3 regions of the Sphingopyxis sp. P8 genome follow, and region 1 is predicted to be linked to each of the others. Evidence: predicted binding sites of a transcription regulator. Region 1 holds the regulator's gene; each other region holds the start of a gene.
The links. Region 1 encodes LexA, which represses DNA repair genes until DNA is damaged. Its sites were predicted from a motif close to GTTCCNCNCTTGTTCT; they were not measured.

Region 2: a site for LexA is predicted at 6,111-6,126, ahead of recA (recombinase RecA). Genes of this name have one in related genera too.
Region 3: a site for LexA is predicted at 2,050-2,065, ahead of H7692_RS13865 (ribonucleoside-diphosphate reductase subunit alpha). Genes of this name have one in related genera too.

Annotation. Positions count from the first base shown of each region.
Region 1 covers NZ_JACNMK010000001.1:108,089-118,524, forward strand. The annotation lists gene H7692_RS00480 (ComEC/Rec2 family competence protein) at 1-2,029, shown strand, start outside; gene lexA (transcriptional repressor LexA) at 1,983-2,660, opposite strand; gene H7692_RS00490 (molybdopterin molybdotransferase MoeA) at 2,726-3,916, opposite strand; gene moaC (cyclic pyranopterin monophosphate synthase MoaC) at 3,913-4,386, opposite strand; gene H7692_RS00500 (RcnB family protein) at 4,549-5,016, opposite strand; gene H7692_RS00505 (acetyl-CoA C-acyltransferase) at 5,258-6,445, opposite strand; gene H7692_RS00510 (hypothetical protein) at 6,566-7,453, opposite strand; gene H7692_RS00515 (coniferyl aldehyde dehydrogenase) at 7,694-9,148, shown strand; tRNA gene H7692_RS00520 (tRNA-Leu) at 9,207-9,291, shown strand; gene H7692_RS00525 (PilZ domain-containing protein) at 9,626-10,246, shown strand; gene H7692_RS00530 (GGDEF domain-containing protein) at 10,298-10,436, opposite strand, start outside.
Region 2 covers NZ_JACNMK010000001.1:781,330-791,765, reverse strand. The annotation lists gene smpB (SsrA-binding protein SmpB) at 6-491, shown strand; gene H7692_RS03930 (DUF2062 domain-containing protein) at 488-1,102, shown strand; gene H7692_RS03925 (M13 family metallopeptidase) at 1,203-3,263, shown strand; gene H7692_RS03920 (response regulator) at 3,386-5,734, shown strand; gene H7692_RS03915 (response regulator) at 5,727-6,080, shown strand; gene recA (recombinase RecA) at 6,202-7,278, shown strand; gene H7692_RS03905 (glutathione S-transferase family protein) at 7,513-8,202, shown strand; gene H7692_RS03900 (hypothetical protein) at 8,192-8,776, shown strand; gene alaS (alanine--tRNA ligase) at 8,849-10,436, shown strand, end outside.
Region 3 covers NZ_JACNMK010000002.1:1,142,658-1,153,093, forward strand. The annotation lists gene H7692_RS13865 (ribonucleoside-diphosphate reductase subunit alpha) at 57-2,009, opposite strand; gene H7692_RS13870 (EAL domain-containing protein) at 2,731-5,022, opposite strand; gene H7692_RS13875 (acyl-CoA dehydrogenase) at 5,126-6,868, opposite strand; gene H7692_RS13880 (L-threonylcarbamoyladenylate synthase) at 6,922-7,878, shown strand; gene H7692_RS13885 (DMT family transporter) at 7,984-8,886, opposite strand; gene H7692_RS13890 (VOC family protein) at 8,973-9,536, shown strand; gene H7692_RS13895 (SDR family NAD(P)-dependent oxidoreductase) at 9,539-10,318, opposite strand; gene H7692_RS13900 (thioredoxin family protein) at 10,311-10,436, opposite strand, start outside.

The DNA of each region.
Region 1 (10,436 bases):
CGGCGGCATCGCGGCCTGGTTTGCGCTGCCGGGCGAAATGCACTGGACCGGCGCACTCTTGATCCTCTGTGCGGTGGCGCTGAGCGGCTATGCAATTGGATGGCATCGGCGTGCGGGGCGGGCGATGACGATCGCGGCGGCGACTGCTGCGATGGGGCTGCTGCTGATCTGGACGCGCGCCTGGTGGATCGCGGCGCCGGTCCTCGCGCAGCCGGTAGCCACCGAATTTTCGGCGGAGATCGAACGCGTCGAGCCACTGCCGGCGCGCGGACAGATGCGCCTTGTCGTGCGCCCGCACGCGCGCACCGATTTGCCTCCGCGCGTGCGGCTGACGCTGCGTACCGAGCAGGGCGCCGGCCTGGTTGCGGGCGAGCATATCGGCGTGCGGGCGCGACTGATGCCGCCGCCGGTTGCGGCGCTGCCCGGGGGGTATGATTTTGCCCAGCGTGCGTGGTTCGACCGGATCGGGGCGGTGGGCACCGTGCTCGGTCCCGTGGCGCGCGCGCCGGATGCGGGCGCCCGAGGCGCTCCGCTGCGTGCGCGGCTGAGCGCGCATGTGCAAAGCCGGGTTCCGGGGTCGGCGGGTGGGATTGCGGCGGCGCTGGTGAGCGGCGATCGCGGCGCGATCAGCGACGCTGATGCCGAAGCCATGCGACGCAGCGGGCTTGCCCACCTGCTGTCGATCAGCGGGCTGCACGTCACCGCGGTCGTCGGCTTTACGATGCTGTTGCTGATGCGGCTACTGGCGCTCAGCGAGCGGTTGGCGCTTCGCGGGGTGGTGATGGTCGCGTCGGCGGCGGGCGCGGCGCTGGCGGGGGTGGGGTACACCTGGCTGACGGGCGCCGAAGTGCCGACGATCCGCTCGTGCATCGCCGCGTTGCTCGTCCTCGGGGCGTTTCTGCTGGGGCGGGAGGCGATTACCTTGCGGCTCGTCGCGGCGGGGGCGCTGCTCGTGTTGCTGTGGCGGCCCGAGGCGCTCGCGGGGCCCAGCTTTCAGCTGAGTTTCGCTGCGGTGACGGCGATCATCGCGCTCCACGAGAACCGCCGCGTACAGGCGTTCCTTGCACGTCGCGAAGAACCATGGGTTTTGCGCTTCGGTCGCGGCGTGGTGGGGCTGCTGCTGACGGGGCTGATCGTCGAGGCGACGCTCGCACCGATCGCGCTTTTTCATTTCCACAAGGCGGGTCTGTATGGCGCGCTCGCCAATGTTATCGCAATCCCGCTGACGACCTTTGTCATCATGCCCGCCGAGGCGCTCGCCTTGCTGTTCGACAGTGTCGGGGCGGGAGCGCCCTTCTGGTGGGTCGCCGACCATGCGCTGCGGGGGCTGATCGCGCTGGCTCACGCCGTCGCCGACGCACCGGGCGCAGTCGCTACCTTGCCGGTGTTTCCGTCGTGGGGGTTCGGCGTTACCATCTTCGGCGGGTTATGGGCGCTCCTGTGGCGCACGGGTTGGCGCTGGGCGGGCGTCCCCTTGGCATTGACCGGGATGGCTGTCTTGCTGATGCAGCCGCGGCCCGATCTCCTCGTCACCGGCGACGGGCGGCACATAGCGGCGGCGATGCCGAACGGCGATTATGCGCTGCTGCGCGACCGTGCGGGCGAGTATGTCCGCGACAGCCTGTCGGAGGCGGCGGGCTATGACCTGCCCTTTGCCGCAATCGCCGACAACGACGCAGCGACGTGCAACCGCGACTTCTGCCATTGGGAGCAGGGCGGCGAGGGCGCGGGGCGGCGTACGATCCTCGCCTCGCGCGGGCGCGACCGAATCGAGGGAGCAGAGATGGCGGCGGCGTGCGCGGCCGCCGATGTCGTGATCAGCGAGCGCTGGTTACCGCGCGAGTGCGTCGCGCGCTGGCTGACGATCGACCGCGACAGTCTGGAGACGAGCGGCGGCCTCGCAATCTACCTCGGCGCCGAGCCGCGCGTCGCGACGGCGCTACGCCCCGGCGACCGCCACCCTTGGCGCATCCCGCATCAGCTCAGTGGTAACGACGAAGCAGTCCCGACAGACGGCCCTGCACGATGACGCGCTCGGCGGGATAGCGCTGCGGCTCATAGGCGCTGTTCGCGGGGTCGAGCCGGATCATCGTGCCTTCGCGGCGGAAATATTTGAGCGTCGCGTCCTGCCCGTCGACCAGCGCGACGACGATGTCGCCCTCGCGCGCGGTGCTGGCCTTCTGGATCAGCGCATAGTCGCCGTCGAAAATCCCCGCCTCGACCATCGAATCGCCCGACACCTCGAGCGCATAATGTTCTCCCGCGCCGAGCAGCGCGGCGGGAACGGCGAGATTGTTGTGATCCTCGAACGCCTCGATCGGGACGCCGGCGGCGATCTTGCCGTGCAGCGGCACTTCAATGATGTCGTTCGCGGCAATCGGCTTGAGCGCAGGTGCAGGTTTGCGCAGCGGAACGATATTGTCGCGTGCCGGCGCGGCCTTCGCGCCTTCGGGCAGTTTCAGCACCTCCAGCGCGCGGGCGCGGTTGGGGAGGCGACGAAGAAAACCCCTTTCTTCCAACGCGCTTATCAGCCGGTGGATTCCCGATTTCGACTTGAGGCCCAGCGCTTCCTTCATCTCCTCGAACGACGGCGAAATGCCGCTCGCGTCGAGGCGCTCCTGGATGAAGTGGAGCAGTTCATGCTGCTTCGCGGTCAACATCGGTCGTTCTCCAAATGGCCATTACCGGACATAAGGGGAACGATAGTGGAACAGAGCGGAACTTGTCAAGCGATCGCGATATAGGCGGCGGGGGCGCCCACCTCGGCCGCAGCTGCATCGATCTCGCGAACGAGCAGGGCATCGGCGTTGGCGAGCGGCATCGTCTGTCCGCTGTCCTGACTGTCGAGCGGCACAATCGCACCGCCGACGCGCCGCGCGCGCAGATAGTCGCGCCGCGCGCCACCGGGGCCGAGCGGCGCGCCGAGCGGCGCATATTCAATGCGCGGCAGCGGATCGCGCGCGCCCGCGAGGTGGCGGAGGAGCGGCAGCAGGAATAGCGTCGCGGTCACGAAGGCCGACGATGGGTTGCCGGGCAGGCCGAGGAGTACTGCGTCGCCGACCGTCCCGGCGATCAGCGGCTTGCCGGGGCGCATCGCGATCTTCCAGAAGTCGAGTCGTCCGTCCGCGTCGGCAAGCGCGCCGCGCACATGGTCATGGTCGCCGACCGAGGCGCCCCCGACGGTCACGATGACGTCGTGACGTCGCGCCAAATCCTTGATTAGCTGTGACATTGAGGCGCGATCGTCGCCGATATGGCAAATATCTCCGAGCCGGGCGGGCTGGTGCGCGAGCATCGCGGCGAGCATCGCGCCATTGCTGTCGGGGATCTGCCCCGGTGCTGGCGGTGCGCCCGGTGCGACAAGCTCGTCGCCGGTGGTGAGGATGGCGACGCGTGGCAGCGAGCCGACCGCAACCCGCGCCGCGCCGCCCATAATCGCCGCCGCAATCGCGCCGGGGGTGAGCAGCGACCCTGCTTCTAGGAGGAGGTCGCCCGTGCTGAAGTCTCCCCCGGCTGCGCGGATATGGCGCCCGCGCGCCCCGGGGCCTTCGCCGGTGAGTGTCAGGGTCGAGCCATCGACCGCAACATCCTCCTGCACGACGACGGTGTCGGCGCCCGCTGGCACCATCGCGCCGGTAAAGATGCGGAAGGCCTCGCCCGTGGCGAGAGCGCGCGGCGGCACCGAACCTGCCGCCACCTCGCCGACGATGCGCCACGGACCGGGCAGGTCGTTAAAGCGGATTGCATAGCCGTCCATCGCCGACAAGGGCGCTGCGGGCTGGCTGCGTTTCGCTATCACGTCTTGTGAAAGATAGCGTCCAAATAGCTCGAATATAGATATTTCTTTGTACGGAAGTGGCGCCTGCAGCGCGAAAAGCCGGGCTTGGGCGGTTTCGACGGCGAGCAGCGCGTTCATTCGGCGCGCCAGTCGCCCGAACGGCCGCCGCTCTTTTCGAGAAGACGGATATCGCTGACCACCATCGCGCGGTCGAGCGCCTTCGCCATGTCGTAAAGCGTGAGGAGCGCGACCGAAGCGGCGGTGAGCGCTTCCATCTCGACCCCGGTCGGTCCGCTGGTCGTTGCGGTCGCGCGCACCGAAAGGCCGTCTGCCTCCCAATCGAAATCGATGCTGACGCTGCTGAGCGCAAGCGGGTGGCAGAGCGGAATGAGGTCGGCGGTGCGCTTTGCAGCCATGATCCCTGCGATCCGCGCTGTCGAGAGGACGTCGCCCTTGGGCGCGTTGCCGTTGCGGATCGCTTCGAGCGCCGCGGGCGCCATGGCAATGCGCCCCCCGGCCACCGCGCGACGCTGCGTTACGGGTTTGGCGCCGACATCGACCATATGCGCGGCGCCGCTGTCGTCGAGGTGAGTCGGGCGGTTTGTCATCTGCGCAATCGAAGCAACGCCGGGCGCGAAAGGCAAGCGATCAGCACCGATTTTTTCCGGGTCGGGGGGCGGTTGCAACGACGGCTCTCGATCTCAACACCCCCGTCCGCAGATGCAAAAGGGCCGGGCGGTTTCCCGCCCGGCCCCTTTTTGCCAGCTGATTCAGCGCCAGCGAAAGTGGTTGTGATAGACGCGGACGACCTTGCCGCTGCGGACGTTCACCAGCAGCAGGTCGTTGTAATGCCGGACATAGACCAGGTTGCGTCCGGCCTGCGGAACGCCCCAGCGGCGGTCGTAGCCGATCCGATAGGCGGGGGCATAATAGCTCGGCCGCAGCGTCGCGCCGACGCGGAACTGCTGATAGCGGAAGGGCGCACGATAGTTTTGATAGCGATGGTCGCGGCGCCAGTCGCGCTTGCTGTCGCGCAGGTCGCGGCGCGCGTCGTTATATTCGCGGCGTTCCTCGCGAATGTCGTGGCGGTCGCCGTGGCGCAGCGCCTGATTATATTCGCGCCGCTCCTCGCGGACTTCGCGGCGGTCTTCGCGGATTTCGCGGGACTGGGCCTGCGCGACGGCGGGCACCATCATCGCGGCGATCAGGCCGGCGGCGAGAAAATTGGTCTTCTTCATTTGCCATTCCTTTCATTCCGTCAGGGGGGAGGGGATCTGCCCGATGACAGCGAAAGGATTAGGCGCGGCGATTTGAACGGATTCGGAACGCTGCGTTTATTTTGAAGACATTAGTGTCGCAAATTGTCGCGGCGACGACACATTCATTGGCGCGCGATCGTTCGACGCTGCAACGTCATCCCGGCCTTCGCCGGGATTACAAGACAGGGAAGTCGGTGGTTCGGTCTAGCCCGGTTCCGCCTTATACCAGCTCGACCGCAACCGCCGTCGCTTCGCCGCCGCCGATGCACAGGCTCGCGATGCCGCGCTTTTTGCCGTGGCGTTGGAGCGCGGCGATCAGCGTCGTGATGATGCGCGTGCCGCTCGCGCCGATCGGATGGCCGAGCGCGGTTGCGCCGCCGTGAACGTTGATCTTTTCGTGCGGGATGCCGAGATCGTGCATCGCGAACATCGCGACGCAGGCAAAGGCTTCGTTGACCTCGAACAGGTCGACATCACCGATGCTCCAGCCGGTCTTGGCGAGCAGCTTGTTGATCGCGCCGACGGGGGCGACGGTGAAATCCTTGGGCTCCTGCGCGTGCGCGGCATGCGCGACGAGGCGCGCGACGGGCTTCGCGCCCTTGGCCTCGGCGACCGACTGGCGCGTCAGCACGACTGCGGCGGCACCGTCCGAAATCGACGAGCTGGTCGCGGCCGTGATCGTGCCGTCCTTGGCAAAGGCCGGGCGCAGCGTCGGGATCTTGTCGGGCATCGCCTTGCCCGGTGCCTCGTCGGTGTCGACGATCACGTCGCCCTTGCGACCCGAAATCGTCACCGGCGCAATTTCGGCGGCGAAGGCGCCGTCGGCGATCGCACCCTTGGCGCGGCTCAGCGATTCGATCGTGTAATCGTCCTGCGCCTGACGCGAGAGCTGATAGGCGTCGGCGGTGTCCTGCGCGAAAGTGCCCATCGCGCGGCCTGCGTCATAGGCGTCCTCGAGCCCGTCGAGGAACATATGGTCATAGGCCGTGTCATGACCGATGCGCGCGCCCGAACGGTGCTTCTTGAGCAGATAGGGCGCGTTCGTCATCGATTCCATGCCGCCCGCGACGATCAGGTCGACGCTGCCCGCGGCGAGCGCTTCGGCGCCCATGATGACGGTCTGCATGCCCGATCCGCAGACCTTGTTGACCGTGGTCGCCTGCACCGACTTGGGCAGGCCGGCCTTGATCGCCGCCTGACGCGCAGGCGCCTGGCCGAGCCCGGCGGGCAGGACGCAGCCCATATAGATGCGTTCGACATCGTCTCCCGACACGCCCGCGCGCTCGACCGCCGCCTTGACCGCGGTCGCGCCGAGATCGGTCGCGCTGGCGTCGGAAAGCGAGCCCTGCATCGCGCCCATCGGGGTGCGCGCATAGGACAGAAAAACGACGGGATCGGTGGCGGTCATGACTGGAGACTCCGTGACGTAGAAATGATCGGTCGCCCGATTAGCGGAATTGCTGCACTTGCGAAAGGGGGGGAGTCGATGCTCCGAACTCGTGTTGCCAATGGGAACGACTGCCGTGATTTACCAGATTCTCTTGGCGATCATGCCGCCGAAGATTGAGGCAAATAGCCCGAGCACGCCGAACACAAGCCAAAGCAAGTTGAAGTTCGAATAGGACTCTTGACGGGCCTCCTGCGGGTTAGAGCGCAAATAATAAACCTTTTCCCGCTCACCCACTTCGAACAGGCCGATTCCATAAATAGAGTTCAAGCGATAAACGACGCCATCAACCTGATATTGCAGGACCCCCATTTGAACCTGGCGATCGAGAGATCGATCAGGATTTACATAAGTTGCCATGATGGCAACGCCATCACGCCGAAATCGCTGATCATCCTGAAATCCGGTAATGGCAGCAAACAAGGCACCCGCTCCCCAAATCGCGAGGAAAGCGCGAACAAAAAAGAAGGTGCGGCTCTTCGGTCGGCCGGTATTCGCTCTGATCTCGCGATCACCAGGCGCCATTAGGCTCGAACCGATAGCTTGCTCGAACCCTCTTTCATCGTGCAGCACCACCTCTACAGGCGCGGGGCCGCCGTCGGTGAATTCGATCCGTAGCGCCCTTTGGAATAGCGAGGACACCGGTTTCACAGAGGCCACGGTGCTAACTGGCTCTTTTATGTCCAGCCCGTAAATCTCAGGCAGAAACATGAGGTTGAATGGAAACTGCGGCGTTATGATTAATTTCCCTTTTCGTACCGCTACGAGAAGGCATCGGGTGGAACCGCCAATCTTCGACAATGGGCTCTTGAGCGATCGTCCGGAGCACCCCTTCTCGCCAAAGTCGGCATCGTCAGGCAGCCGCGGAAATATGGGCTCGCCTTTCGAGCGGCGGTACCAGATGGAAATTGCCACAAGACCCAGAATCCACAGAATAGGAGCGAAGAAAATCCATTGGGGCATCGTCATTTATACTTCTATTCCGCCGCCACGCGCATCCGTGGCTCTGGACCGGTTGTGGCAACTTCCCAAGATTGTGCAACCTCGTCTGCAATCGGTCAATTCCCGAACGTCCGCTTCCCAACTTGCCCGATGGTGGCCCTCGGGACAGAGCCGCAAATTCCGGGATAGCGCTACGCGCGGGTTTCAACTTGCAACGCGTCGCGCTCCATGGTGAACTGTGGCAAATCCACACAGGGGAGACGGGTCATGGCCACCGCGATCAAGCAGGATCTAGCCGGCGAAACTGCGCGCATGCACGAGGTCCTTGCCGCGCAAAAGGCGAGCTTTACCGCCGCGATGCCCGAAAGCCTCGCCGTACGGACCGATCGCATCGACCGTGCGATCGCGATGCTCGTCGACCGTGCCGAGGATTTCGCCAAGGCGGTGAGCGAGGATTTCGGACACCGCAGCCGCGAGCAGACGCTGATGACCGACATCATGCCGTCGGTGAGCGCGCTCAAACATGCGAAAAAGCACATGGCGAGCTGGGCGAAGGGGGAGAAGCGCAAACCGACCTTTCCGCTCGGCCTGCTCGGCGCAAAGGCCGAGGTCGTCTATCAACCCAAGGGCGTCGTCGGCGTCGTCGCGCCGTGGAATTTCCCCGTCGGCATGGTGTTCGTGCCGATGGCCGGGATCCTTGCGGCGGGCAACCGTGCGATGATCAAGCCGAGCGAGTTCACCGAAAATGTCTCTGCGCTGATGGCGCGGCTCGTCCCCGATTATTTCGACGAAAGCGAAATGGCGGTGTTCACCGGCGATGCCGAGGTCGGGATCGCATTTTCGAAGCTCGCCTTCGACCATCTGATCTTCACCGGCGCGACGAGCGTCGGGCGCCACATCATGCGCGCAGCCGCCGATAATCTGGTGCCGGTGACGCTCGAGCTTGGCGGCAAGTCGCCGACTTTCATCGGGCGCAGCGCGAACAAGGAACAGGTGGGTCAGCGCGTCGCGCTCGGCAAGATGATGAACGCGGGGCAAATCTGCCTCGCCCCCGACTATCTGCTCGTCCCCGACGATCAGGAAGGCGAGGTGATCGACGGCGTGACGAAGGGCGCGGCGGCGCTTTACCCGACATTGCTCGCGAACGACGATTATACCTCGGTGGTCAACGGGCGGAATTACGACCGCCTGCAATCCTACCTCGCCGACGCGCGCGACAAGGGGGCCGAGGTGATCGAGATCAACCCGGCGAAGGAGGATTTCGCGAGCGCCAACGGCCACAAGATGCCGCTCCACATCGTCCGCAACGTCACTGACGAGATGAAGGTGATGCAGGAGGAAATCTTCGGGCCGATCCTGCCGGTGAAGACCTACAGGACGATCGACGAGGCGATCGACTATGTGAACGAACGCGACCGCCCGCTCGGCCTTTATTATTTCGGGCAGGACAAGAGCGAGGAGGAGCGCGTACTGACGCGCACCATCTCGGGCGGCGTCACGGTCAACGACGTGCTGTTCCACAATGCGATGGAGGATCTGCCCTTTGGCGGCGTCGGCCCGTCGGGGATGGGCAATTATCACGGCGTCGACGGCTTTCGAACGTTCAGCCACGCGCGCGCCGTCTATCGCCAGCCCAAGCTCGACGTCGCGGGGCTCGCAGGTTTCAAGCCGCCCTATGGCAAGGCGACCGCCAAGACGCTGGCGAAAGAGCTGAAGAAATAGCTTGGCAAGCGGCGGCGCTTCGCCTTAGGGAGTGCGCCGCACCGCGACCCGCGTGCATGCCCCTGTGGTGAAATTGGTAGACGCGCTCGACTCAAAATCGAGTTCCGCAAGGAGTGCTGGTTCGAGTCCGGCCAGGGGCACCACTTCCATTCCGACCCTCGCTTGATGTCCTCTGCCGCGTTCAGCATCGCGTTCGCGCGCGCCCCAAACGCCCTTCGCAATAGCCGCTCGCTTGGTCCAACAGGTCAATGCTGCAAATATGGCACCGTTAATTGGCGCTTACGGAGAAATTTGTTCATACTCAGGTTGCATAGTCGACATTGATGGAGGCCATGGACCAGCTTTCTGTTAACTAAAACAAAATGTTGCTTTGAGCATTTACCGAAACCTCGATATGTTGACGTGGCATTTTTGGGCGGAACTGTATAGACCATGAGCTATTCCCACATACCCGGAGCGCAACCAAAAGAGGACAGCGTGAAAAAACCGCTCCCTCCGCTTCGTATGAATGAGCCGATCTCGGGCTCGGATACCGACCGGCGCGGTGCCGATCGTTATCGAACTGTCTGGCGCATCGCCAAGGTTGTGCGCGATGGCGATTCGGGCCTTTGGCGCGTTCGCAACATGTCCGACCGCGGGATGATGCTCGCAGCAGATGTGCCTGTGGCGGTCGGCGAAAAGCTCGAAGTGGCGCTTTCAGACACCGTTGTCGTGAACGGCCGCGTCGTTTGGGCCGACGAGGGGCGCTGCGGCGTCGAGTTCGACGAGGAGGTCGATGTCGCCGACGTGCTCAAGCGCCTTGCGGCGGAGCAGCGCGCGAGCGGCTATCGCCAGCCGCGCCTCCCGGTCCACACCAAGGCGCAGGTCATCACCGAAAATGTGACGAGCGACATCGAGCTGGTCGACCTGTCGCAGAGCGGTGCGGGCTTCGTCCACACCGGACATCTGGAGGTCGGCAAGGAAATCGAGCTGGTGCTTGCCGGCGGCCTTCGCCGCAAGGCAATCGTCCGCTGGTCGCGTGGCACGCGCGGCGGCGTCTGGCTCACGCAGCCGCTCGAACGCGCCGACCTCGAAAGCATCCGGCGCTTTGAAGGCTAGGGATGCGGAGGACGGGGCGGTGCCAGTGGTCCCCGAATAGTGCCTCCAGCCTTACGGCAGCGGGGATGCGCGCCGCTCGTACGTAAAACTGGGCGTTGGCGCGTCGAACAATATGGTAGGACGCGGCGCGGCGCGGGCCCGTGCTTTCGACGTGGTCGATGCCGTCGTATGGGCGTCGCCGATGCGCAGG
Region 2 (10,436 bases), 670 kb from region 1:
TTTTCATGGCCCGCCCCCAATCTGCAGCCGAATTCGACAAGAAGAAGGTCGTCGCCGAGAACCGGCGCGCGCGCTTCGACTATAGCATCGAACAGGTGTTCGAGGCGGGGATTGCGCTGCAAGGGACCGAGGTGAAGTCGCTGCGTTTCGGCGAAGGGACGATCGCCGAAAGCTATGCCGAGGTTAATGGCGGCGAAGTGTGGCTGATCAATGCCAATATCCCCGAGTTCAGCCATGGCAACCGCTTCAATCACGAGCCGCGGCGGCCTCGCAAACTGCTGCTCAACGGGCGCGAGATCAACAAGCTGCACGCGGGCGTGATGCGGCAGGGGATGACGCTCGTCCCGCTGAGCGTTTATTTCAACAGCCGCGGCCGCGCGAAGGTCGAGCTCGCGCTCGCCAAGGGCAAGAAGGCGCACGACAAGCGCGAGTCGATCAAGGAACGCGACTGGAAGCGCGACAAGCAGCGACTGATGAAGGAACGCGGATGAGTGGCGGGAAACCGCGCGACAAGGCGGCGCTGATGAACTGGATCCGCCGCAACTCGCCGACGCGCGAGGAATTGCTGGCGAGCCGCTTCATCCGGCCGTTCGCGCACCGCGTCGCGCACAGCCATTTGTGGCGTTTCACGCGCACCTCGGTGCCGCGCGGCACCGCCCTCGGCCTGTTCATCGGCATTTTTTTCCTGATCCCGGGCGTGCAGATCATCGGCGTCGCGCTGCTCGCGCTGCCGTTCCGGGCGAACATCCCGATCGGCGCGGCGATGACCTTTTTGTCGAACCCGGCAACGACGCCCTTCATCATCGCGGCGTCGGTATGGCTTGGCGACAAGGTGTTCGGGTTTCACGCCAATGTCGCGACCTTTTCGATCATGGTCGAAAAGGGAGCGTCGGCGGGCGAATGGGTGCGCTGGTTCCTGTCCGACGCCGCGCCTGCGATGGTCGCGGGGCTTTTCATCATTTCGGTCGTATCAGCGATCGTCGGTTATGTGCTCGCGGCGCTGTTCTGGGATAATTGGATCCGGCTGCGCTGGCGGCGCAAATTGCGGCGCGCGCGCGACCAACGACTTGACGCTTCGACGAGCGACACGCCGGTCGGTTGAACCCGACGTTCCGCCCTTTATAGATTTCCCATCGCATGATCGCGCCGCGACAGGGTGGCCGCGATCTTCGTCCGATCACTGGGGAAGACTGGGGATAAACATGAGCCTTAAAACGACATATAATCGCCTGCTCGCGTCGGCGGCGCTGGGGGCATTGCTGCTGACCACGGGCGCGACCGCCAAGGATGGCCATGCGAGCGGCAAAGAGGCCGGGGCGACGGCGGCAAAGCCCGAACTCGGCACCTTCGGTTTCGACACCAAGGGCATGGACACGAGTGTCGCACCGGGCGACGATTTTTACGCCTATGCCAATGGCGTCTGGGCGAAGAACACGCAGATTCCGGCCGACAAGTCGAACTATGGCATGTTCACCGCGCTCGCCGATCTGTCGCAGGAGCGGACGCGCGCGATTCTTGACGTCGCAAAGGGCGACCCGGACAGCATGATCGGCCGCGCCTATTCTTCCTATCTCGACGGCGCGACGGTCGAAGCGAAGGGGCTCGCGCCGATTACGCCTTGGCTCAACAAGATTCGCAGCGTCGAAAAGTCCGGCCTTGCCGCACTGCTTGCCGAAGCGGACCGCAGCGGCGTCCAGCATTTCTTTGGCGGCTATGTTGGCCAGGACGACAAGAACCCCGACGTCTATATCTACACGATGTTCCAGGGCGGCATCGGCATGCCCGACCGTGATTTCTATTTGAAGGACAGCGAGCGCAATACCAAGCTGCAGGCGGCCTATCTGCAGCATCTGGAGAATGTGCTGACGCTGGCGGGCGAGGGCAATGCCGCCGCGCGCGCCAAGGCGATCTATGACTTCGAAAAGCAGATCGCGACGGTCCATTGGGACAAGAACGACAGCAGCGACGCGACCAAAGTCTATAACAAGATGACGATCGCCGAGCTGGCCGTCGCGGCGCCGGGGTTCGACTGGGCGACCTTCATCCGCGGGATCGGGGTCAACGAGGATTCGCTGCTCGTCTCGCAGCCAAGCGCTTTCACGGGCGAAGCCAAGCTGATCGCCGACGCGCCGATTTCGGTGGTCCGTGACATGCTGATCGTGCGCAGCCTCGACGGCTTTTCGGGCGTGCTGCCCGATGCGGTCGCGCAGGAAGCCTTCTCCTTTTATGGCACCGCGCTGTCGGGCACGCCGCAGATGCAGGAGCGCTGGAAGCGCGCGGTCGATTTCACCACGGGCAATCTCGGCGAAGCGGTCGGCCAGGATTATGTCGCGAAATATTTCCCGCCCGAAACGAAGGCGGAGATGGACAAGCTCGTCAAAAATATCCTCGCCGCGATGGGGCGCCGCATCGAGGGGCTTTCGTGGATGCAGCCGCCGACAAAGATGAAGGCAAAGCAAAAGCTCGCCAATTTCACCACCAAGATCGGCTACCCCGACCGCTGGAAAGATTATGGCAAGCTCGAGATCAAGGCCGACGATCTTTTCGGCAATGCGGTTCGCGCCAACCAGTTCGCCCACGACGACAATATCAGTCGGCTTGGTGGGCCGATCCGTCGGTGGGAGTGGATCATGACCCCGATGACGGTCAACGCCTATGCCAATTTCGGCATGAACGAGATCGTTTTTCCTGCCGCCATCCTGCAACCGCCCTTCTTTGATCCGCATGCCGACCCGGCGATCAACTATGGGGGCATCGGCGCGGTCATTGGGCACGAAATCAGCCACCATTTCGATGACCAAGGCGCGAAGTATGACGAGACGGGCAAGCTCGCCGACTGGTGGACACCCGAAGATGTCGCGGCGTTTGAGGCGGCCGGAAAGGCGCTGATCGCACAATATGATGCCTATGAGATTTTGCCGGGCGAAAAGCTCGACGGCAAATTTACCCTGGGTGAAAATATCGGCGACCTTGCCGGCCTGACCGTCGCCTATGACGCATACAAGGCGTCACTCGGCGGCAAGGAGGCTCCGGTTATCGACGGTCTCACCGGCGATCAGCGCTTCTTCCTCGGCTGGGCGCAGGTCTGGCGGCGCAACTACCGCGAGCAGAATCTGGCGCAGCGGATCACAACCGACCCGCATGCTCCGTCGATCCAGCGGACTTGGGTCTCGCGCAACCTTGACCCCTGGTATAAGGCGTTCCAGATCAAGGAAGGCCAGAATCTCTATCTGGCGCCCGAGGATCGCGTTCGCATCTGGTGATGCGCCCATAGGAAAGTTCGCTCTTGACCGCGCAAAGCTTGCCTGCCGCTGACGATGATTTCGGTCGGGAGGCAGGTTTTGTCGGCCCGCTTTCGGTGCCCGCAGGACCATCGCGCCTCGATATGGCGCTGGTCGCGGGCCTCGCGCTCGTGTCGGTAGCGCTGCTTTACTGGACGACACGCGACACGGTGCTCGCGGCGGGCTTTGTCGCCGGACTGGCGTTGGCGGTCGGCGCGCTGATTCTGGTCCGACGCCTATTTCCGGCGGGCGATGCCGAAGTCGCGGCATCGATGGACTGGACGATGCTGCGTCAGGCGGTGCATCACGACGACGTCGCGATCGCCGTCACCGATCGCGCTGGCCGTATGGTGTGTGCCAACGATCTGTTCGCAACGTGGATGGGCGGCTTTGTGACGCCGCCCGGTCTGCCGCTCGAAGGACGCGGGGCCGAGTTGCTCAAGGATGCGGGGCGTGCTGCCTGGCGCGATGGCGAAGGCGTGGCCGAGGATATCGCTATCGGGCCACTGCAATTGCGCGCGCAGGTCAGCCGGACGGGGCAGGGCGAGGATTATCTCGTCTGGCGCTTTTCCTCGGTCGAACGGCTTGATCTCGTGTCCGAAATCGTCCGCCACCTCGACGGACCCGCGGGGCGCGCGCTGGCGAATGCGGGCATCATGACCGCGCTGGTCAGCGCCGAGGGACGGCTTCGGGTCGCCAACCAGGCGTTTTTGATGCGCGCGCTCGGTCCCGACGATATGGTCCATTATATCGGACGCGACGCGGGAACGATGCTGCGCATCGATGATCAGGGACGCCTCTATTTTTCGCGCGAAGGCGACCGAGCGACTCCGGTCCGCCTGCTCCAGGTGCCGCTGGCGGCGGCCGATGTTCACGGTCCGATGCTGCTCGCGCTGATCGACGAGGATATCGGTCCGGCCGATCGCGGCACCGCCCAAACCTATGTCGAGACCTTGTTGTCGCTGTTGCCTTTTGGCCTCGCGATGGTCGATCGCGACGGGCGCTTCCTTTACATGAACAAGGCCTTCGGACGCGCCGCGGGGGTCGCCGACGGGCGGATGCCGCGCTATCCGGGCGATCTGGTCGTCGTCGAGGATAAGGGGCCACTCGCCGACATGATCCGCCGCCACTCGAGCGGGCAGCAGGTGGGCGGCGACCTGTCGATCCGCCTCGCCGGGCAGGGCGACGAGCCGGTTTCGATGCGCGTCGTCGGGGTGCGCGGGCTTGGCGAAGCGGCGGTGCTGCTGAGCCTTAAGGACTCGAGCGAGGAATCGCGCCTCAAGTCGCAGGTTGCGCAGGCGTCGAAGATGCAGGCGGTCGGTCAGTTGGCGGGCGGCGTTGCGCACGATTTCAACAACATCCTGACCGCCGTGCTCGGGAGCTGCGACCTGATGCTGATGCGCCATACGCCGGGCGACAGCGATTATGACGATATCCAGCACATTCGCAGCAATGCGAATCGTGCTGCGAGCCTGACGCGGCAATTGCTCGCCTTTTCGCGCCAGCAGACGTTGCGGCCGCAGATATTGCAGCTTCCCGACGTGATTTCCGAAGTGTCGCACCTGCTCAAGCGGCTGATGGGCGACACGGTGCAATTGGTCGTCCATCACGGACGCGGCCTCGGCGCGGTGCGTGCCGACCCGGTGCAGCTCGAACAGGTCATCATCAATTTGGGCGTCAACGCGCGCGACGCGATGGCCGGCGGCGGCACGCTGACGATCGAGACCTATCCGGTATCGGCCGCCGAAGTGCGCCAGTTGGGGAGCGATTTCATGCCGCCTGCCGACTATAGCGCGCTGAAGGTCAGCGACACGGGGACCGGCATTCCGCCCGAAGTCCTGCCCAAGATTTTCGAACCCTTTTTCACGACGAAAGACGTAGGCAAGGGGACGGGGCTGGGGCTTTCGACGGTTTATGGCATCGTCAAACAATCGGCGGGGTTCATCTTTGCCGACAGCAAGCCGGGCGAAGGGACGAGCTTTACCATCTATCTGCCCGTCCACCGCGCGACCGGCGATACGCCGGCGATCGCGGCGCCGCCGGCGAAGCCCAAGAAGAGCCAATGGGGAACGGGGTCGATCCTGATCGTCGAGGATGAGGATATGGTGCGCGCGGTCGCCGAGCGCGCGCTGGTGCGTGCGGGCTATACGGTTGCGACCGCCGCGCAGGGCGAAGAGGGACTGGAACGCTTTGCCGAAATGGGTAAAATCGACCTTGTGATTAGTGACGTCATGATGCCGAACATGGACGGACCGACGATGGTTCGCGCGATGCGCGCGAAGATGCCCGCGCTGCCGGTGCTGTTCATGTCGGGCTATGCCGAGGAACAGCTGCGCCAATCGATCAACATCGACGACGTCGCTTTCCTTCCAAAGCCCTTTTCGATCGCACAGCTTGCCGAGGCGGTATCGGCGACGCTCGACGATGCCGCGCACCGGGCCGGCGATGCCTGACCAGGGTCGCATCCTGCTCGTCGAGGACGATGTGCTGATCGGCATGATGCTGGTCGACATGTTCGAGGCGCTCGGCCTGTCCGAGCCTGCGCAGGCGACGACGAACGAAGAGGCGCTGGCACTGATCGCGTCCGAGCCGCTCGCAGGCGCGCTCGTCGATATCAATCTTGGCGACGAAAAGGGGTGGCCTATCGCCGACGCGCTTGCGGCACACAATATCCCCTTCGCCTTTACCACCGGCGGGGGCGATGTGATTCCCCCGGCGCATGCCGACCGTCTGCTGGTCACCAAGCCCTTCCGCATCGCCGACATCGAAGCTGCGCTGGAGACGTTCTCGGGCAACTGATCCGCTGAATCCTCACCCGAAAAATATTTTGTTCCACTCTTGTTCCATGAGAACATATATGGCACAAAGCTCGGGCGTTGCGATGGCTCTGCCGTCGCCTTAGAGGAGGAAGGGGACGGTCATGGCCGGACAATTGTCACTCGTCGAATCGGGGAAATCAGTGAACGGAACAGACAGGCAGAAGGCGCTCGACGCCGCACTCGCGCAGATCGATCGCGCGTTCGGCAAGGGCTCGGTGATGAAATTGGGCTCGAAGGAAGCGATGCAGGTCGAGGCGATCTCGACCGGTTCGCTCGGGCTCGACATCGCGCTCGGCGTCGGCGGCCTGCCGCGCGGGCGCGTAATCGAAATCTATGGCCCCGAAAGCTCGGGCAAGACGACGCTCGCGCTGCACTGCATCGCCGAAGCGCAGAAGGCGGGCGGCACAGCGGCCTTCGTCGACGCCGAGCATGCGCTCGACCCGGTATATGCCAAGAAGCTCGGCGTCGACATCGACGAGTTGATCGTGTCGCAGCCCGATACCGGCGAACAGGCGCTCGAAATCGTCGATACGCTCGTACGCTCGAACGCGATCGACGTGCTCGTCGTCGACTCGGTCGCCGCGCTCGTCCCGCGTGCGGAAATCGAGGGCGAGATGGGCGACAGCCATGTCGGCTTGCAGGCGCGCCTCATGTCGCAGTCGCTGCGCAAGCTGACCGGCTCGATCAGCCGCTCGCGCTGCATGGTAATCTTCATCAACCAGCTGCGCATGAAGATCGGCGTGATGTACGGCAATCCCGAGACGACGACGGGCGGCAACGCGCTCAAATTCTATGCTTCGGTCCGTCTCGACATCCGCCGCACCGGCCAGATCAAGGATCGCGACGAGATTGTCGGCAACACGACGCGCGTCAAGGTCGTCAAGAACAAGGTCGCGCCGCCGTTCAAGCAGGTCGAGTTCGACATCATGTACGGACAGGGCATTTCGAAGATTGGCGAGATACTCGACCTTGGCGTCAAGGCGGGGCTGGTCGAGAAATCGGGCGCCTGGTTCAGCTATGATTCGATCCGAATCGGCCAAGGGCGCGAAAATGCGAAGAATTTCCTGACCGAGAACCCCGAACTGATGCAGCGTCTCGAAAGCGCGATCCGTACGCGTACCGATGCGGTGGCCGAAGAGATGATGGTCGGCCCCGACGACGACGGCGACGCCGAATAGCAAGCCTTCGCTCGGCCCGTTCCTTGCGCGGGCCGGGTGTCAGGCGGCAGCGGATTTCAGCCCCTTGGACCTGCTTTCCCCCTCTCCCGCAGGTCGGTCCGCCCGCCGCTGAGCCGGCTGGTCCGGTTGCCGCGCGTCCGCGCTCGGCGGCCGGGCAGCCGGTATTTTCGTGCGTCGAACGCTCGCCGGGCCGGTTTGGGCGCGCTGGCCTTCGCCCGACCCTTGCTGTAGCGCATGGGCGTCAAAACCGGCTGGCGTTTCAGCATCGTGCCGCAACGCTGCCCGAGGGAGGATGCCGTGAGCCTGATCGTCCATCATTTGAACAACAGCCGGTCGCAGCGGATTTTGTGGCTGATCGAGGAAATCGGCGCCGATTTTTCGATTGTGCATTATAGCCGAGACCCGGCCACCAATCTCGCACCTCCCGAACTGCTCGCAGTGCATCCACTCGGTAAATCGCCGATTCTCGACGATGGCGGAAGGCTGATCGCCGAGTCGGGTGCGATCGTCGAGCATCTGTGCGAACGCCACGGCGGCGCGCATCTGGTCCCCGCGCGTGGAAGCGACGCCTATATCTCGCATCTTGAATGGATGCATTTTGCCGAAGGGTCGGTGATGACACCGATCCTGTTGCGCATTTATACCGCACGGCTCGGCGAGGCTGCGGCACCGCTCGAACCCCGGATCAACCAGCAGCTCGATTCGCATTTTTCCTTCATGGAAGAGCATGTGAGCGACGACGGGCATTTCGTTGGTGACGCCTTGTCGGCGGCGGACATCATGCTGAGCTTTCCGGCCGAAATTGCCGTGATGCAAGGGATGGGTGCGCGCTATCCAAAACTCGCCGCCTTTGTTGAAAAATGCCATGCACGACCCGCGTGGAGGCGAGCGCGCGAAAAGGGCGGCGCCTATTATGGGTTCTGATTGGCGTTTCGTTTTCTGCGTCGCGGCGATGCTGGTCGGCGGCGATGCGCAGGCGCAAACGCCGGTACTTGGCCCTGCGACCGAGCGCGAGGTCAGTGTCGCCGCTGGCGTCACGTTCGAGCCGACCGCGCCCGACGAAGCCGCCGCCGCCGAACGTTTCGCCGCCTATACGATGGCGCTCGCGCGGCGCGACTATGCAGCGGCCTATGCCATGTTCCGCCTGTCGCTGCAGGCATCGACTCCGCGGCTCGAATGGGAAATGAACCTGCGCAAGCGCCCCGCGCTGTGGGCCGACGGAAGTCTGCGCGTGCTGAGGCTGAGCTGGTATGCGAACCCGCCCGGCCAGCCAGAAGGCGTCTACGCTGCTTTCGATTTTCGGGGCGACCGCGCGGACGGCACGATGGATTGCGGCTATGTCGTCGTTCACCGGGCGTCGCCCGGCGCGGCCTTTACCGTAGTGCGCACCGACACGTCGGAGGTGCCACCCGAACTGATCGAGGAGGGGGTGCCGAAGGCCGACGTGCTGCGCCAGCTTCCCTGCTATCTCGGCAAGGGAATCGCGACCGCGCTCTGAGCGGCGCCGACGATCAGCGTCATCGACATGAAGCGGCTTGTCGCAGCGCGGCAAAGCCCCTAATTCGCGCGCATGACATCGACCAACGACATTCGCCGCTCGTTCCTCGACCATTTCGCGGGGGCGGGGCACCATATCGAACCGTCGGCGCCGCTCGTGCCGCACAACGACCCGACGTTGATGTTCGTCAACGCGGGGATGGTGCCGTTCAAGAATGTCTTCACGGGCCTCGAAAAGCGTCCTTACACGACCGCGGCCTCGTCGCAGAAATGCGTGCGGGCGGGTGGCAAGCACAATGACCTCGACAATGTCGGCTTCACCGCGCGGCATCATACATTCTTTGAAATGCTGGGAAATTTCTCCTTCGGTGACTATTTCAAGGAACAGGCGATCGATCACGCCTGGACGCTGATTACCAAGACCTGGGGCCTGCCACCCGAAAAGCTGACCGCCACCGTCTATCACACCGACGACGAGGCGTTTGACCTGTGGCGCAAGATTTCGGGCCTGCCCGAAGAGCGCATCATCCGTATCCCGACGAGCGACAATTTCTGGTCGATGGGCGACACGGGGCCGTGCGGGCCTTGCAGCGAGATATTCTACGACCATGGCGAGCATATCTGGGGCGGTCCGCCGGGATCGCCGGAGGAGGATGGCGACCGCTTCGTCGAGATCTGGAACCTTGTGTTCATGCAATATGAGCAACTGGCGGACGGCGAACGGGTCGATCTGCCGCGGCCGAGCATCGACACCGGCATGGGACTCGAACGCATCGCGGCGGTGATGCAGGGCGTCCACGACAATTATGACACCGACACCTTCAAGGCGCTGATCGCCGCGTCGGTCGAACTGACCGGGGTCGCCGCCGAAGGTTCGACGCAAGCCAGCCACCGGGTCGTCGCCGACCATCTGCGCGCCGCAAGCTTCCTTGTCGCGGACGGCGTGCTGCCGTCGAACGAGGGGCGCGGCTATGTGCTGCGCCGGATCATGCGCCGCGCGATGCGTCACGCGCATCTGCTCGGCGCGAAAGACCCGCTGATGCACCGGCTGTTGCCGTCGCTTACTGCCGAGATGGGCGCCGCCTATCCCGAGCTGGTTCGCGCGCAGCCGCTGATTGCCGAAACGCTCGAGCGCGAGGAGGTCAAATTCCGCCAGACGCTCGACAAGGGGCTGCGGCTGCTTGACGAGGCGACGGCGGGGTTGGGCAAGGGCGATACATTGCCCGGCGAGGTCGCGTTCAAACTCTACGACACCTATGGCTTCCCATATGACCTGACCGAAGACGCGCTGCGTACACAGGGGATTGCGGTCGACCGCGCAGGTTTCGACGCGGCGATGGCCGAGCAGAAGGCGGCGGCGCGCGCGGCGTGGAAGGGCAGCGGCGAAAAGGCGTCGGACGATATCTGGTTCGACATCGCAGAAACGCACGGCAGCACCGAATTCACCGGCTACAGCTCGACGTCGGGCGAGGGCGAAGTGCTTGCGCTCGTCAAGGACGGCGCGCCGGTTGAGGCGGTCGAGGCCGGCGACGAGGTCGTCGTGCTCACCAACCAGACGCCCTTTTATGGCGAAAGCGGCGGGCAGATGGGCGACAGCGGCACGATCACGACGCTTGGCGGGCTGCGTGCCACGGTACGCGATACGGGCAAGCCGCTTGGGC
Region 3 (10,436 bases), on a different contig from region 1:
CCTATCTTTTCATGTCTCTCGATAAGAGTATGTTTACGCTTCTGTGTAGCGTCCTGCTACTGGCAGGCCAGGCATTCGTCGTAATCGGTCGTCTGCAGCTCGTATTTCGGCGCCTCCGACGTGTTGTCGGCTTCGACCCCGCCCGCAAAGCCGGCGCGCTGGACCGACTTGCTGCGCAGGTAATAGAGCGATTTGATGCCGAGTTCCCACGCGCGATAATGGAGCATGAGCAGGTCCCATTTCTCGACGTCCGCGGGGATGAACAGGTTCAGCGATGCGGCCTGATCGATGTACGGCGTGCGGTCGGCGGCGAGTTCGAGCAGCCAGCGCTGATCGATCTCGAAGCTGGTCTTGAAGCAATCCTTCTCGTCCTGCGTCAGGAAGTCGAGGTGCTGGACGCTGCCGCCGCGTTCGAGGATCGAGTTCCACACCGCGTCGCTGTTCTTCGCCTTGTCGACGAGCAGGGCTTCCAAGTGCGGGTTGCGGATCGAGAAGCTGCCCGAGAGCGTCTTGTGCGTATAGATATTCGCCGGGATCGGCTCGATGCACGCGCTGGTGCCGCCGCAGATGATCGAAATCGACGCGGTCGGCGCGATCGCCATCTTGCAGCTGAAACGCTCCATCACCCCCTGATCGGCGGCGTCGGGGCAGGGGCCGCGCTCCTTGGCGAGCAGCATCGACGCCTGATCGACCTGCGCGCGGATATGCTTGAAGACGCGCAGGTTCGACGATTTCGCCATCGCCCCCTCGAACGGCAGGCCGCGCGCCTGCAGGAAGCTGTGGAAGCCCATGACGCCGAGGCCGACGCTGCGCTCGCGGCTCGCGCTGTACTTGGCGCGCGCCATTTCGGGCGGGGCGCGGTCGATATAATCCTGCAGGACATTGTCGAGCATGCGCATGACGTCTTCGATGAAGCGCTTGTCGCCGTTCCACTCGTCCCAGGTTTCGAGATTGAGGCTCGAGAGGCAGCAGACCGCGGTGCGGTCATTGCCCAGATGGTCGCGACCGGTGGGCAGCGTGATTTCGGAGCAGAGGTTCGAGGTCGTGACCTTGAGCCCGAGATCGCGATGATGCTTGGGCATCATGCGGTTCACCTGGTCGATGAAGATGATGTAGGGCTCGCCGGTCGCGAGGCGCGTTTCGACGAGCTTCTGGAACAGGCTGCGCGCGTCGACCGTGCTGCGGACGCTGCCGTCCTTTGGCGATTTGAGGTTGAATTCGGTGCCGTCGCGCACCGCTTCCATGAACTCGTCGGTGATGAGCACGCCGTGGTGGAGGTTGAGCGCCTTGCGGTTGAAATCGCCCGACGGCTTGCGCACCTCGAGAAACTCCTCGATCTCCGGGTGCGAGATGTCGAGGTAGCAGGCGGCCGAACCGCGGCGCAGGCTGCCCTGGCTGATCGCGAGGGTCAGGCTGTCCATCACGCGGACGAAGGGGATGATGCCGCTCGTCTTGCCGTTGAGGCCGACGGGTTCGCCGATGCCGCGCACCGCACCCCAATAGGTGCCGATGCCGCCGCCGCGGCTGGCGAGCCAGACATTCTCGTTCCACGTGCCGACGATGCCCTCGAGGCTGTCGTCGACCGAGTTCAGATAGCAGCTGATCGGCAGGCCGCGGCCGGTGCCGCCGTTCGACAGCACGGGCGTCGCGGGCATGAACCACAGCTTCGAGATATAATCATAGAGGCGCTGTGCGTGATCCTGGTCGTCGGCATAGGCCGCGGCGACGCGCGCAAAGAGATCCTGGTACGATTCGCCGGGCAGGAGGTAGCGGTCCTGCAGCGTTTCCTTGCCGAATTCGGTGAGCAGCGCGTCGCGGCTCGCGTCGGTCACGACGTCGAATCGGCGCGCGTGAACCTTGGCCTCGCCGCTGTCGTTGAGCTTCGCTGGCGCAGGCGAATCGCTTCGGGCCGCATCCGCCGATTCGGTTGCCGCCGGAGCGTCATTCTTCGTCAATTCCACCGTCGCCACGTCGTTTGTCTCCACCCGGTCCGTCTCGCGAAAATCCATCTAACTCGCCCCCGTTTTCACACGCGCCGTACGGCGCTTTGTTCCCGTCCTGTTCGACTCGGGGCGAAGCCCCAGTCTTAGCATCATCAGCCGCTCGGCGGGGATATTATTTTGGACGCAAAGGGGTTTTCCCGTGCCCATATGCGATGGGCGACGGAAATCCGCCACTTGCAGCCAAATACTAATTATTGGGGTCCCCCGTCGGTCCGCCCACCATCTATAGTGCCACGTCGGCGCAGCGATGCAAGAGCGTAAATGACAAAATAGCGACTCGACTCGTCGCCATTTTGATTCGACTCGTCGCGCAGCGCGAGGGGGGCGGCAGCTCAGGCCGCGCCTTTCTGCGGGATTGGGGACGATCTGTGCCAGCGGCGCGCGGGATCAAAAAAAACTTGGGTCGCCCGGATAGGCGCTCACAGACCAGAGGGTTGCAATCGAGGCGCCCGGCAAAGCCATCGAACCACGCCTGGCGCGTCACAGCGGTTCCGGCTCGGCCCAAAAAGAAAGGGCCCCGGCAATGCCGAGGCCCGATCTAAAACTCGAGTTCAGGTTAGGCCGAACCGCCACCGTTGCCGGTGCCGCCGCCACCAAGGAATTTCCAGAACCAACCCATATCAAATCTCCTGTTGGCACTGCTCACGCGGAACAGTTAACAGGCTGTATACCTTAATTAGTAAGGTAAATCGAGTCTTAACTATAAGCATTGAAACCAGAATGGAAGTTATGCCGAGCGGGTATGAGAGGCGTCGGAAAGCGTGTCGATCAACTCGGAAAATAGCTGTGGCTTTCCAAGGTGATAGCCTTGTCCCACATCGCACCCCAAATCCTCGAGAAGGGTTAAAGTTGCAGCATCTTCAATGCCTTCTGCGACGGCCACAGCGCCAAGACGGTGCGCGAGGTCGATGGTCGATTTGACCACTTCGAAGTTTCGTTGCGAATCGCGCATCGTCATCACGAATCGTTTGTCGATCTTGATCTCGTCGGCTTCGATCTCGGTCAGATATTCGAGGTTGGACTGGCCAGTGCCATAATCGTCGATCGACAGACGGATGCCCGCACGACGGATTTGCGCGAGCGTCTGGCGCGCCTGCCGGCTATTTTCGATCTGCGCGGTTTCGGTGATTTCGATCGTCAGATATTCGGCTGGCAGGTGATGTGCGGTCAACATGACGCGGATCGTTCCGACGAGATCATTGTGATCGAGTAGGGTGGCGGACAGGTTGACCGACATGTTGGTGCGGATGCCGCGGCTGTAGAGCTGCGCTGCCGAGCGGATCGCATGATCCATCACGAACAGCGTGAGGCGATATATGTCCTGGCTTTTTTCGGCTTGAACGATGAACTCGTCGGGGGGGATCGGGCCGCGCGTCGGATGGGTCCAGCGCACCAGCGCCTCGACGCCGACGAGCTCGCCCGACGATATTTCGAACTGAGGCTGGAACGCGACCCAGATATCGCCGCCGGCGAGGGCATCCTCCAGTTGCGAGTGAAAGCTGAGTTGCCAGCCTGCGTCTTCTTTTTGGCGCGAGGTATATTTGGTCCAGAGCGACCGCGTCCGGATCGCGCGTTCGGCCGCGACAAGTGCAGCAGCCAGGCGCTGCGCGTTCGATCCCTCGAACTCATCATTCACGCCGAAGGCGATTGCGACGTCCACGCGCAGATCACCTATTGTCAGCGGCGCATTGAACAATGCCGCGAGACCGGCAAGCTGTCCCTCGATCTGGCTGTGCTGATAATAGGGAACGAGCCATGCGAACGTGCCATCGAGATCGTGGTGCAGCGATGTGCCCTGCGACGCGAGTTGGAGGCGGCGCGTGACCTGTTCGACGAGCTTGCCAATCCCGTCCCCCGGAATGAAGGCAGCCAGATCTTCGAAATTGACGACCTTTGCGGCGACCACCGTCGCGCTGCCAAACGGAGCTTGCGACCGCAGGGCTTCGAAGTTCGGCAGACCCGAGATCGGATTTTCGCGCTGTGCCGATTGTCGGCGGCTTTTGCGTGACACATTGGCGGCAATCGCCGCGATCAGAAATATCGCAGCGCCAACGGTGCTGCTGACCAACATCGTCATCAATATAAGCTTGGCGATGATCAACACGCCGATCGTGGTCAAGGCGACCGCTGCAAACCGTCGCCCGCGTCGAAAATAGGCGCCTGCCAGCAATGTGAGGGCGGCGAACGTCACGCCCGGTAACCAACCGATATCGACGGGTATGCCGCGCTTGAGCGTTTCGGCGCCGATAAGGTGAATGAAGGCACCCGGAACGCGATTGTTGCCGGGCAGATAATGGGTATCCTGAAACGTCACCGACGTCGGCGCAAAAATGACGTCTTTTCCCTTCAGTTCCCGGGCGCCGACTTCGCCGGACAGGACGTCGGACACGCTATATGTTTGGATCGAGTCAATGTCGTATGAGTAATCGAGCGCATAGACGCCCGGCTTGTCGCTAAAGCGGTTAGCGAGGAGCGACGAAAAGCTGGGTATCAGCCTACCGCCCACGTCGAGGGTGATCGGGACACGCCAGACCTGCCACAGCTCATATTCCCATCCGATGCATGCGAGCAATGCATCGGTTCCGAATGCCGGCCCCGGCAGGCGCGTGAGTTCGGCCTTGCCGCCCTGTGTCTCCTTGGCCGCGGCGGCAAGGACGACCCGATCCTTCATGCGCTTTACCGCGCTGGTCAACCTGGGCAACTGACTGTCATTCTGTCGCCGTTCATAGGTGAAGTCGATAAAAAGGCGCTTGGCCCCAGCTTCGTTGATCGCATCGACGACGCGGCCGTGCTGCGTCATCGAAAAGTCGCCGCGCGCTGTTTCCTCAATCGTCCGGTCATCGAGGGCGACCACCACGATGTCGCCGGAAACGGGTCGCCACGCCAGACGGCCCACCGCCGCTTCGATGATGCGGTCGATCGGTTCGGCGACGGAAGCCAGCCCGACAATCGCGCTGAGGAGCAGCGAGAGGCCGATGGACCGCCAACCAATAATCAGGCTCTTGACCTTTTGGGGCACGCACGTCTCCGGAAGATTGCCGGATGTGCCTAGTCTCTGTTGGTTAGCATCGCGTTAATCATCATCCCAATTCCGCCGCCGAACCTGCGGATTTCCGGGGCGCTCAGCTGGCCGAAGCGATGGGCGGCAGAGCCGCGTCGCCTGCGAGGATCGATGCCGCCAGTCCGCGCGCCGCGGGGACGATCTGTTGCAGGTAAAAGCGCGTCGAGGCGATCTTCGCCTCGAGGAAGGCGTCGTGGCCGTCCCCCGTATCGAGCGCCGCGCGTGCGCCCTGATGCTGCAGGGCCATCAGCCAGCCGCACGTCGCGGTCGCGAGCATCGTCAGATAGGGGTAGCTGCCCGCCAGCCGGTCGGGCATGTCGGCCTGTTCGAGCCAGTCGGTGACGGCGGCGCACGCCTCGGCCAGATCGGCGAGTTCGGGGAAGTCGCCCGCGCCGTGTGCGATGTCCGCGATCAGGCTGCGCACGCCTTCGCCGCCCGCCATGCCGAGCTTGCGGCCGACGAGATCGGCGGCCTGGATGCCGTTGGTGCCTTCGTAAATCGGCGCGATGCGCGCGTCGCGATAATGCTGTGCGGCGCCCGTTTCCTCGATAAAGCCCATGCCGCCGTGTACCTGGATGCCGACGCTCGCGACCTCGCAGCCGATGTCGGTCGCATGCGCCTTGGCGAGCGGAATGAGGATTTCCGCACGCAGCGCTGCGGCTTCATCGCCGAGTTTGCCGAAATCGGTCTGCGCCGCGGCGTAGTAGATCAGCGCACGCGCTGCTTCGGTCTGCGCGCGCATCCGCCACAGCATGCGCTTGACGTCGGGGTGGCGGTCGATGGTGACGGGGGTGCGGTCGGCGCTGCCCGCGAGCGCCGACTGGACGCGCTCGGCGGCGAAGGTCTGTGCCTGTTGCGTCGCGCGTTCGGCGATCTGGACGCCCTGGCAACCGACCATCAGCCGCGCATTGTTCATCATCACGAACATCGCACGCATCCCGCCCATTTCCTCGCCGACAATCTCGCCGAGGCAGTCTTCGTCCTCGCCATAGATCATGACCGCGGTCGGCGATCCGTGTATGCCGAGCTTATGCTCGATCGAGGCGCAGCGCACGCCGTTCGAAATCGTCGGCTTGCCGTTGGCGTCGAGGCGATATTTGGGGACAAGGAAGAGCGAGATGCCGCGCGTTCCCTCGGGCGCGCCGGGGGTGCGCGCGAGGACGAGATGGACGATATTGTCGGTGAGGTCGTGCTCGCCGAAGGTGATGAAAATCTTTTGCCCTTTAATGCGATAGAGGCCGGAATTGGGACCGTCCGTAACCTTCTCGGCGGTCGAACGGAGCGCGCCGACGTCGCTGCCCGCCGCGGGCTCGGTCAGGTTCATCGTGCCGTTCCATTCGCCGGTGACGAGTTTGGGCAGCCAGCGCTGCCGCTGCTCCTCGGTGCCATAGGCCATCAGCGCGTGGATCGCGCCGGGGGTGAGGATGTTGCAGAGGGTGAAGCCCATGTCGGCGCTGCCGAGCGCCTCGATCACCACCGTCGCGAGCGTGAAGGGCAGGCCCTGGCCGCCATATTCGACCGGGCCGTCGATGGTTCCCCAGCCGGCGTCGACGAACTGCTTATACGCTTCCCTGAAGCCCGGCGGCATGGTGACGCGGCCGTCCTCCCATTTCGGATTGTCGGTATCGCCGATGCGGTTGAGCGGCGCATACACCTCCGACGCAAAATCGCCGATGCCGGTGACAATCGCCTCGACCATGTCGGGGGTTGCGGCGGCAAAGCGCTCATACTGTGCCATCGCGTCGATGCGCGCGATATGGTTGAGTACGAAAAGCTGTTCGGTGGTCGGCGCGATATAGGTCATGGGGCATCCCGACTTTACTGGTGATTCCTTGGGCAGCGGCGCTATAGCGCGGCATGGCCGAGGGTCCAAATGAGCGCATGATCACCGAAATCTGCCCCTACGGCGAGCGGGCGATCGCGCGTGCCGCGTCGCTGGTCGCGGCCGGACAGCCCGTCGCGGTGCCGACCGAGACGGTGTACGGGCTTGCCGCCGACGCGCGCGATTCGCAGGCGGTGGCGCGCATCTATGCCGCGAAGGGGCGCCCCGATTTCAACCCGCTGATCGTCCATGCGCCGGACCTGCGCGCCGCCGAGGCGCTCGGCCTGTTCGGTGCGGCGGAACGCGCGCTGGCGGAGCGTTTCTGGCCGGGGCCGCTGACGCTTGTCGTGCCGCGGCGCGAGGACTGCGCCGTCGCGAGCATCGCGACCGCGGGGCTGAGCACGATCGCGCTCCGCGTTCCGGGGCATCGCGCGATGCAGGCACTTCTCGCCGCGACCGGCGCGCCGCTCGCGGCGCCTAGCGCCAATGCCAGCGGGCGGGTGAGCCCGACGCGGGCCGAGCATGTGCGCGCGAGCCTCGACGGGCGGGTCGCGCTCGTGATCGACGATGGGGCGACGAGCGCGGGGGTGGAATCGACGATTGCGCGCGTGGCGGACGACAGGATCGAGATATTGCGGCCAGGACCCGTGACGGCCGAAATGCTGTCAGAATCGATTGGTTTGCGGGTTACTTCTCATGTGAGTTCAGAGGTCGTGGCGCCGGGAATGCTCGCGAGCCATTATGCGCCGGGCAAGCCTGTGCGCCTCGGCGCGACGGGTTTTGCGGTGAGCGAATTCGGCATCGGCTTCGGCGATCTGGCGGGCGACTATAACCTGAGCGCGGGCGGCGACCTTGTCGAAGCGGCGGCCAATTTGTTCGACGCGCTGCACGCCGCGGCGGCGAGCGTGAAGGCCGAAATTGCGGTCGCGGCGATCCCGGACGAGGGACTGGGCGCGGCGATCAACGACCGGCTTGCTCGGGCGGCGGTATAACCGTCTGTTGACTTCCTTTCGTGTCGAGCGAAGTCGAGCCACTCGTGGCATCCGCTCCTGCTCCTGGCATTTCGACTTCGATCGATGCGAACGGAATTCAGGAACTTAGGCCGCCGCCGGTTCGATCGGGTCGAGCTGCGGCGTCTTGCGCGCGACGATCAGGCAGGCGGCGACGATCAGCAGTGCGCCGGCGATGGTCGGCAAGGTCACCGGCTCGGCGTAGAAGACCCAGCCGAACAGCATCGCCCACAGGAAGCCGGTATATTCGGTCGTCGCGAGGATCTGCGCCTCGGCGCGGGCATAGGCCCAGCTCAGCAACAGCAGCGACAGTGTCGCGAGCAGCGCGGCGCCGACGATGGGCGGCGCGCTCGCGGTGCCGGGCAGGTGAAGGAACCACGGTGCGCCGAGTGCGAGGATCAGCGTCACGAACAGATTCTGGTAGAAGGCGATCTCCATCGGCTCGGCCATCTTCGCCTGCCGCCGTGCGAGGATGAGATTATAGGCATAGAGCAAGGCCGAGACGAAGACCGCGCCGACCGCCCACAGCGCCTCCGCCGAATAATCGCCGCGCCCGATCTTGCCCGCGACGATCACGAGTACACCGACGAGCCCGAGCATCGACGCGGCGATCGAGCGCGGCCCGATTTTCTCGCCGAGGAACACCGCCGCCAGATAGAGCGTCATCAGCGGCGCGACAAAGGCGATGGCGATCGCTTCCGCCATCGGCAGCCGCGCGAGGGCCCAGAAGAAGCTGAGCGCCATCCCCGCGACGAACAGCGACCGCCACGCATGGATCCGCAGCGTAGCGTGCGCCGGCCGCACGGGGCGGCTGGCGAAATAGGCGAGCCCCATGAGCAGCGTTCCCGCGCCGGTGCGCCAAAGCACGGCATTATAAGCGCCAAGCTCGATCGACAGCCCCTTCATCAGCACGTCCATCGCCGAAAAGGTCGCGATCCCCGCGCAGGCGATCAGGAAGGGGACGACTGGCGAGGGCGAATCGGGACGCATCGGCTGGCTCTAGCCGAGGGTTCCGGATTTGCACACCGATGCAATCGCGTGCAGGATGGCAGGGGGTTTCCGGAGGGAGTGGGGCCATGACGAAACCGAGCAAATTCGCGCATGTCGTCTATATGACGCGGCGCTACGACGAGATGATCGCCTGGTACAAAAAGGTCTTTCAGGCCGATGTCGTGCATCAGGACCCGGCGCTCGCCTTTCTGACCTATGACGACGAGCATCATCGCTTTGCCTTCGCCAATCTCGACCTGTTGAAACCCGGCGGCGACGGCGGGCGGGGCGATATCGGGGTCAATCATGTCGCCTATACCTTCGCGAGCGCCGCCGATTTGCTCGCGACCTACAAGCGGCTGAAGGCGGAAGGAATCACGCCCTATTGGCCGATCCATCACGGCATCGCACTGTCGATGTATTACCGGGACCCCGACGGCAACCGGATGGAGTTTCAGGTCGACCATGGCAGTGCGGAGGATGCCATTGCCTATATGAAGAGCGACAAGTTCGGCCGGAATGCAGTCGGCGTCGATTATGATCCCGACGAATTGCTCGCCCGCTATGAAGCCGGGGCCAGCGAGGCCGAACTGATGGCCATGCCCGAAGGGCCGCCCGCGGATATCCCGATCGAGCACGGGATAAGCTGAGCCTAGCGGAAGCTGGCCAATCCAGCGCCGTCGATATTGAGCTTCTGTCCCGAGCAATATGGGTTCGCGTCCGAGACGAACCAGAGCACCGCCGCGGCGACATCGCCGGGGGTGGGCACGCGGCCGAAGGGGAATTTGGCGTCGAGGTGGTGGATGTCCTCCTCGCCCGTCACTGCGCGCGCAAGGCGCTCGCCCATATCGCTGACGGTGAGCGACGGGGCGACGATGTTGACGCGGACGCCGTTCTTCATCTCTTCCTTCGCCAAGGTAAGTGCGAGTGCCTCTCCGGCAGCTTTTGCCATATTATAGGGGGCGCCGTTCGACGCATTGTGGAGCGTCGCGATGCTCGAAATGACGACAATGTCGCTCCGCGCGTGGCGGCGCAACTGGGGGAGAGCGAGGCGCGACAGCCGATGGGCGCCGACGGCATGGACGGCGAGCAGCTTTTCGACCTCGGCCGCTTCGGTATCGGCGACAGCTTTTCCGCGGCTGGCGATGCCCGCGTTGTTGATCAGGATCGATATCGGCCCGAAATCGCGCTCGATCGCGGCCATCATCGCCGCCGATGCCTCCTCGTCGGCGACCGAAGCCTGATAGACCTGTGCCTTGCGGCCTTTTGCAGCGATGGCCGCGACGGTTTCGACGGCGGCGTCCGTGTCGCGCGTGTAATTGACCGCGATGTCTGCGCCTGCGTCGGCGAGCGCCAGCGCGATGCCGCGCCCGATGCCGCGCGAGGCGCCGGTGACGAGCGCCGTCCGCCCTTCTAATTTCCGGTCAGTCATTGGCCGTTCCCCATTTCTCGAAATAGTCGAAGATGTCGTCCTCGCTGCGGCTGGCGGCGTTTCGCCAGCCGGGCGCGTCGGTCAGGTTAAGCGGCGTTCCCTTTGCGTCGGTGATGAC